DNA from 3 places in the Streptomyces sp. NPDC051214 genome. Region 3 is predicted to be linked to each of the others. Evidence: riboswitches for the same ligand, from Rfam matches in the RefSeq annotation. Region 3 holds a riboswitch; each other region holds the start of a gene.
What was found. Region 3 has a riboswitch for cobalamin ahead of AB0M70_RS36395 (cobalamin biosynthesis protein). Riboswitches for the same ligand answer to the same signal wherever they lie in the genome.
Positions count from the first base shown of each region.

Region 1 (2,254 bases), on a different contig from region 3:
CCGGCGAGCTCCTCGAACTGCCTGGGCGCAGGCTCCGCGCGATCTGGACCCCCGGCCACACGCCCGGCCACGTCTGCCTGCACCTGGAGGAGGAGCACCCGGCGCGACTGCCCGGCCACGGCCGCCTGTTCTCCGGCGACCATCTCCTGCCCGGGATCACCCCGCACATCGGCCTGTACGAAGACCCCGACGACGAGACCGTGACCGATCCGCTCGGCGACTACCTCGACTCCCTGGAGCGCATCGGCCGCCTGGGGGTCGCCGAGGTGCTCCCGGCCCACCAGTACGCGTTCACCGACGCCCCGGGGCGCGTCCAAGAGATCCTGGCCCACCACGAGGAGCGCCTGACGGATCTGCTCGCCCTCCTCGCCGAGCCCCTCACCCCCTGGCAGCTCGCCGAGCAGATGGAGTGGAACCGCCCCTGGGCCCAGATCCGCTACGGCTCGCGGAACATCGCGGTCTCCGAGGCCGAGGCCCATGTGCGGCGCCTGGTGAAGCTGGGGCGCGCGGAGGCGGTGGGCCACGATCCCGTGCGGTACCGCGCGGTGTGACCTCCTGCCGGGGGCGGCCGCCTCGGGGCCCGTCCCCTACGGGCCGGTAGAGTGGCCCCGTCGTCATCATGCCCGTACGGGGGGAAGCCGGTGCGAATCCGGCGCTGACCCGCAGCCGTGATCCACGGTCCTCAGGACCGGTGGAGAGCCGGATCGCCTCGTACGGAACGTGACCGGCTCGCGTCATCGGAACCGCCGATGACCGGCACCGTCGAGGTATACGGAGCCGGAGCCGCCCGGTGCCCGTGCCCGCACGCGCCCGTGCTGCCCCGCTCCCCCGCAGGGAGAGGCACCCGCCGCATCATGAACGTTCGCCGCAGCGCAGCGGTCCTGGCCGCCGTCGCCGTGTTCGGTTCGGCCGCCGCCCCGGCCGCCTTCGCGGACACCGCGTCCCCGTCGCCCTCCGCCAAGCTGCCCTCCGGTCTGTACGGCGACGCGGACCCCAAGTTCGACGGGGTGTTCCGGCAGTCGTACGCCCTGCTCGCCCAGGACTCCGTCGGCGTGAAGCCCGCCGCGAAGTCCGTCGACTGGCTCACCGGGCAGCAGTGCACGAACGGCGGTTACGCCGCCTACCGCCCCGACGCGGGCGAGCCCTGCGGCTCCAAGACGATGTTCGACAGCAACGCGACGGCGTCGGCCGTGCAGGCGCTCGCCGCGCTCGGCGGCCAGCAGAAGACGGTCGGCAAGAGCGTCGACTGGCTGAAGTCCGTGCAGAACCAGGACGGCGGCTGGGGCTACAGCCCCGGCATGGACTCGGACGCCAACTCCACCGGCATCGTCATCGGCGCGCTCGTCGCGGCGGGCGAGAAGCCGCAGTCGGTGAAGTCGCAGGACGGCAAGTCCCCGTACGACGCGCTGCCCGCCCTCGCGATGAGCTGTGGCAAGGACGGCGGCGCCTTCGGCCTCGCCGACGTCAAGTCCGGCAAGCTCTCGCCGAACGCGGACGCCACCGCGGCCGGCGTCCTCGGCGCGCACGGCAAGGGCCTGGTCGTGGACGCGGCCAAGAAGAAGGAAGCCGCCCCGAAGTGCGCGAAGGCCGACACCGCCGAGCAGGCGGCGTCGAACGGCACGGGCTACCTCCTGAAGACGCTCGCCAAGGGCGACGACCACCTGATGTCGTCGATGCCCGGCGCCAAGAACATGCCCGACCTCGGCAACACCGCCGACTCCGTGCTCGCGCTCGCCGCGGCCGGTCAGCCGGAGCAGGCCGAGAAGTCGGCCCAGTGGCTGGCGAAGAACTCCGCGCAGTGGGCCGAGAAGTCCGGCCCCGCCGCCTACGCCCATCTGATCTTCGCCGCCCGCGCCGCCGGCCTGGACCCGCGTGACTTCGGCGGCGCGGACCTGGTCAAGCAGCTGGGCGCACAGGGGCCCGCCCCGCAGGCGACGGAGAAGGCCGCCGACGAGAAGAAGGACAGCGACGACGGCGGCGTGAGCATCTGGTGGATCATCGGCGTCGGCATGGTCGCCGGCATCGGCATCGGCTTCCTCTACAGCGGCAACAAGAAGAAGCAGCAGCTGTGACGCGGGGTCGCGCGCGGTGCGGGCGCCTGGTGATCGGGGCGCTCTTCGCCGCCCTGCTCGGTGTCCTCACCGCCGCCCCCGCGCAGGCCGCCGGGTACCGCTACTGGTCCTTCTGGGACCGGGACGGTTCCAGCTGGGCGTACGCGAGCCAGGGGCCGAGCACCGCGCGCCCCGACGACGGG
Region 1 is NZ_JBFBAT010000002.1:767,195-769,448, reverse strand. Features, by position in the region: gene AB0M70_RS07820 (MBL fold metallo-hydrolase) at 1-551, shown strand, start outside; cobalamin riboswitch at 587-727, shown strand; gene AB0M70_RS07815 (prenyltransferase/squalene oxidase repeat-containing protein) at 855-2,072, shown strand; gene AB0M70_RS07810 (SCO2322 family protein) at 2,069-2,254, shown strand, end outside.
Region 1: linked by a shared signal. The riboswitch ahead of AB0M70_RS07815 (prenyltransferase/squalene oxidase repeat-containing protein) and the one ahead of AB0M70_RS36395 (cobalamin biosynthesis protein) in region 3 are both predicted to bind cobalamin.

Region 2 (2,254 bases), on a different contig from region 3:
TCCGCGGGGCCGATGGTGACGGCCACCGCCACGGAGAGGGCGAGGGCGGCGAGGCCCGCCGTCCAGAGCAGGGCGGAACGTATGCCGCCCGCGGCGGCCGTCCTCACTTGTCGAGGCCGAACTCGCGCAAGGCGGCGGCGACTTGCTCGATGCCGTCCACCGTGCGGATCGTCGGGTTCATGGCCTGGCCGCTCAGGAGTACGTACCGCTTCTTCTTCACGGCGGTCAGGTTCTTGGTGACCGGGTTGGACTCCAGGAACTCGATCTTCTTCTTCGCGCTCTCGGCCGTCTGCGACTTGCGCGTGAGGTCGCCGATGACCAGGACGTCCGGGTCGCGGTCGGCCACCGTCTCCCAGTTGATCTGGGGCCACTCGTCGCGGGTGTCGTCGAAGACGTTCTTCACGCCGAGTTCGCGGGTGATGATGCCCGGCGCCCCGCAGCAGCCTGCGATGTAGGGCGCGTCGGAGTTGGCGAACCAGTAGAGGAGCGACGTGTCGGAGGCGGCATCAGCGTTCTTGATGGGCTTCGCGGCCTTCGCCACCCTGCCCTTGAGCTGCGCGATCAGCCGTTCGCCGCGCTTCTCGACCCCGAACGCCTTGGCCAGGTCCCGCACTTCGCCGTAGACGGTGTCCATGGTGAGCGTCTTGACGCGGCTGCCGTCGCCGTCGCCGCTGTTGTCCTTGCCCGCGCAGTCGGAGGGCGAGACATAGGCGGGTACGCCGAGCTCGGCGAACTTGGCGCGGTCGGCGACGCCGCCCTTGCTGACCGTCGCCACGAAGGAGGCGGTGACGAAGTCCGGTTCCTTGGCGAGGACCTTCTCGAAGGAGGGGTAGCTGTCGGCGAGCCGGTCGACCTTGGCGTTGTCCTTCTCCAGGCCCTTGAGCACCGGGTCCGTCCACGTCCCGGTGCCGACCATGCGGTCCGCGAGGCCGAGGGAGAGCAGGATCTCCGTGGAGCCCTGGTCGAGGGAGACCGCCCGCTGCGGCGGCGCCTTGATCTCCGCCTTCTTGCCGCAGGAGGTGAGGGTCAACGGGTAGCCGGCGGCCTTGTCGTCCGTGGCGGAGGAGGTCGTGGAGCCGCCTCCGCACGAGGTCAGGGTGACGGCCAAGGCCGTGGCGAGAAGAACAGACGTACGTACACGACGGACGACAGACGTACGTACACGACGGGCAATGGAGGACACGAGATCCCTTGAGTCTCACGGCTCATACGCGGAGCCTGGCCTGCTTCGTCACCTCCGCCGCCCGGTACGCGGACGAAGGTGCCAGCAGGTCTTCGGACTCGGGGATCGGCCGGGCGGGGCGCCTTCCCAGGCGTCCATGGACGCCCAGTGGCCGTGGCCCCGCCCGTTCCCCCTCACCGCTGCGCGTCAGTTCCGGATTCGCACCGGATTCCCTGGCCCTGGTGTGGGTTGACTGGCGTGCGCAAGCTATCACGCGAGGTCAGGACGGCTGCTGGGGCCTCGGTGCGCCGCGGTAGGTGCCGAAGGACCATTTGTTGCCCTCGGGGTCGGCGATGGCGAACTCCCGGCTGCCGTACGGCTGGTCCTCGATCTCGCGGATGATCTCGACGCCCGCGGTGCTGAGCCGCCGGTAGAGGTCGTCCACGTGGTCGGTGACGACGTACGCGCCGAAGGTGCCGGGCTTCAGGCACCAGCCCTGGGACTTCTCGTCGTACGAGCCGAGCATGATCGCGCCGCCCTCGGGCCAGTCGAGCTCGGCGTGGGCCACGCGGTCGCCGTCCTCGTAGACGGCGGTGCGCAGGAAGCCGACCGTGCCGACCAGGAAGTCGATCAGTGCGGGGGCGTCGTGCGCCTGGAGGGTCGGCCAGACGGCGGGGGCACGCCCCTCGGCGTCGGGGGCGGAGGCGGACCGGGGCTGCTGGTTCTGCTTCTCGGTGGTGTTCATGGGGCCTACTCTTCGCCCCCGCCATGGCTCCCGGCTTGGATATTCCGGCACTCTTCGGCCAGCCAGGCGCTGGGGCTCGCGCCGGTGTACTGGCGGAAGTCGCGCACCAGGTGGGAGTGGTCGTAGTAACCGCACTCCGCGGCGACGCGGGCCAGGTCGGGGGCCGCGCCCGCCGCGACGGGGCGTACGACGGCGTTGCGTGCGCGCTGGAAGCGCATCAGGCGCCCTGCCTGCTTGGGGCTCAGGCCCGTCTCGGCGCGGAAGAGGGTGGTGAGGCGGCGCTCGCTGAGCGCGACGTGCCGGGAGAGCCCGCGCAGGGTGCCCACGCCCTGGTGCCGGGCCAGCCA
Region 2 is NZ_JBFBAT010000009.1:318,524-320,777, forward strand. Features, by position in the region: gene AB0M70_RS25100 (iron chelate uptake ABC transporter family permease subunit) at 1-107, opposite strand, end outside; gene AB0M70_RS25105 (ABC transporter substrate-binding protein) at 104-1,108, opposite strand; cobalamin riboswitch at 1,249-1,435, opposite strand; gene AB0M70_RS25110 (VOC family protein) at 1,443-1,907, opposite strand; gene AB0M70_RS25115 (helix-turn-helix domain-containing protein) at 1,913-2,254, opposite strand, start outside.
Region 2: linked by a shared signal. The riboswitch ahead of AB0M70_RS25105 (ABC transporter substrate-binding protein) and the one ahead of AB0M70_RS36395 (cobalamin biosynthesis protein) in region 3 are both predicted to bind cobalamin.

Region 3 (2,254 bases):
GGTCATCGTCTCGGCCGGTGTCGCCATCGCGCTCGGCACCTACCTCGGCGGCTGGCGCATCATCCGCACCATGGGCAAGGGCCTCACCGACCTCCAGCCGCAGCAGGGCTTCGCCGCCCAGACCAGCGCCGCGACGGTCATCCTGGCCTCCTCGCACCTGGGCTTCTCGCTCTCCACCACCCAGTCCTGCTCCGGCGCCGTGATGGGCGCGGGTCTCGGCCGCAAGGGCGGCGTCGTCCGCTGGTCCACGGCGACCCGCATGTTCATCGCCTGGGGCCTGACGCTGCCGGCCGCCGGTCTGGTCGGCGCGGGCGCGGAGTTCCTCACCAAGCAGGGCCCCTGGGGCGTCGCGGTGACCGCCGCGCTCCTCGTGGCCGGCTCGGCCGTGATCTGGGTGCTGTCCCGGCGCAACGCCGTCGACCACACGAACGTCGCCGACGACGAGATCGGCGGCTCCTCCGCCGACGAGCCCGCCGGCGTCGTGACCACCGCGATCGCCGCCGTCACCCCGCCGCCCACCGGCTCGGCGGTGACGAGCCCCGACGTCGACCTCGTCAAGGCCACCATCGCGGCCCCGACCGGCACCGTGGCGGACCCCGCCCGGCCCGCCACGGTGTAAGGACAAGTCAGCATGGACATCGACTGGGCAGCTCTCGGCTCCGTCTTCGGAGTCAGCCTCGCGGTGACGGTGGCCCTGGTGGGCCTGTTCACCCTCGGCATCGTCGGCCTCTCCAAGCACGAGGCGGCCACGTCCGGCGCCTCATCGGCCACGGCCGGCAGCGCCACGGCAGCACGCATGGGCGCGTACGCGTGCTTCGCGCTCTGCGCGGCTGCGGTGGCGTACGGGATCTATCTGATCGTCGCCTGACGACCGGGCTTCCGGGTGGGGTGCGGGACGCTTCGGCGTCCCGCACCCCACCTTCGTATGTGGGCCTCCGCACACTCTCCCGCCGCAGGTCAACGGCAAGTTGACGGGCGTTCGTGGGCGTGGTGGACTGCCGGAGCCATACGGCAGCAGGAGAGGAAGTCGGTGTGAATCCGGCGCGGTCCCGCCACTGTCATCGAGGAGCTGACTCCTCGGAAGCCAGGAACTCTCGCCGCCGATCACGTCGAACCAGGGCGCGGACACCCTGAGTGAGGACATATCGCCATGCGCGGCCGCCCGTTGCCGGACCAGTTCCCGAGCGTGAGCTCACTTCTCGGCACAGCGACCGGCTGAAGCCATGCGTGCCGATCGCGACTTCGCGTACGGCGCCGCCGCCGGCCTTCTCGGTGATCTGTTCCTCGGCGATCCTCGCCGCGGGCATCCGGTCGCCGCGTTCGGGCGGGCCGCCGGTGCCGTCGAGCGTGTCCTGTGGCGTGACCACCGCGGGTGGGGCGCGCTGCACGCCGTGGTGTGTGCCGGGGGTGCTGCCGGTGCGGCCGCCCTGGCCTCTTCTCTCGTACGTGACTCACGCGCCGCGTCCGTCGCGCTGACCGCCGCCACCACCTGGGCCGTGCTCGGCGGGACCTCGCTGGGGCGTGAGGCGCGGGCCGTGGGCGGGGCGCTCGCCGCCGGGGACATCGAGGTGGCCCGGGAGCGGCTGCCGCATCTGTGCGGGCGTGATCCGCAGGCGCTCGACGCCGACGGCATCGCGCGGGCCGTGGTGGAGTCCGTCGCCGAGAACACCTCCGACGCCGTGGTGGGTGCCCTGGTGTGGGGTGCCCTGGGCGGGGTCCCGGGGCTCGTCGCCTTCCGCGCCGTCAACACGCTCGACGCTATGGTCGGGCACAAGTCCGCGAAGTACCGGCGCTACGGGTGGGCTTCCGCCCGGCTCGACGACGTACTGGGGTGGCCGGGCGCCCGGCTCACCGCCGTGCTCGCGACTGTTGCCGGGGAATCGCCGCGGGGTGCGGTGCGGGCCTGGCGGGAGGACGCCGCCAAGCATCCGAGCCCCAACGCCGGGCCCGTCGAGGCCGCCTTCGCCGGGGCGTTGGGCGTACGGCTCGGGGGGACGCTCTCGTACGCGGGGCGCGTGGAGCACCGGCCGGTCCTGAACGGCGGCGGGCGGGGCGTGGAAGTCGCCGACATCGAGCGGGCCGTGAAGCTTTCACGGCGGGTCGGGCTGCTCGCCCTCGGGGTCGCCGCGGCCGTGAGCACCGTACGGAAAGGCAGGGCCTCATGAGTGGTGGACTCCTCGTCGCGGGAACCACGTCCGACGCGGGCAAGAGCGTCGTCACCGCAGGGATCTGCCGGTGGCTGGCCCGCAAGGGC
Region 3 is NZ_JBFBAT010000018.1:61,389-63,642, forward strand. Features, by position in the region: gene AB0M70_RS36385 (inorganic phosphate transporter) at 1-619, shown strand, start outside; gene AB0M70_RS36390 (hypothetical protein) at 632-868, shown strand; cobalamin riboswitch at 975-1,117, shown strand; gene AB0M70_RS36395 (cobalamin biosynthesis protein) at 1,224-2,165, shown strand; gene AB0M70_RS36400 (cobyric acid synthase) at 2,162-2,254, shown strand, end outside.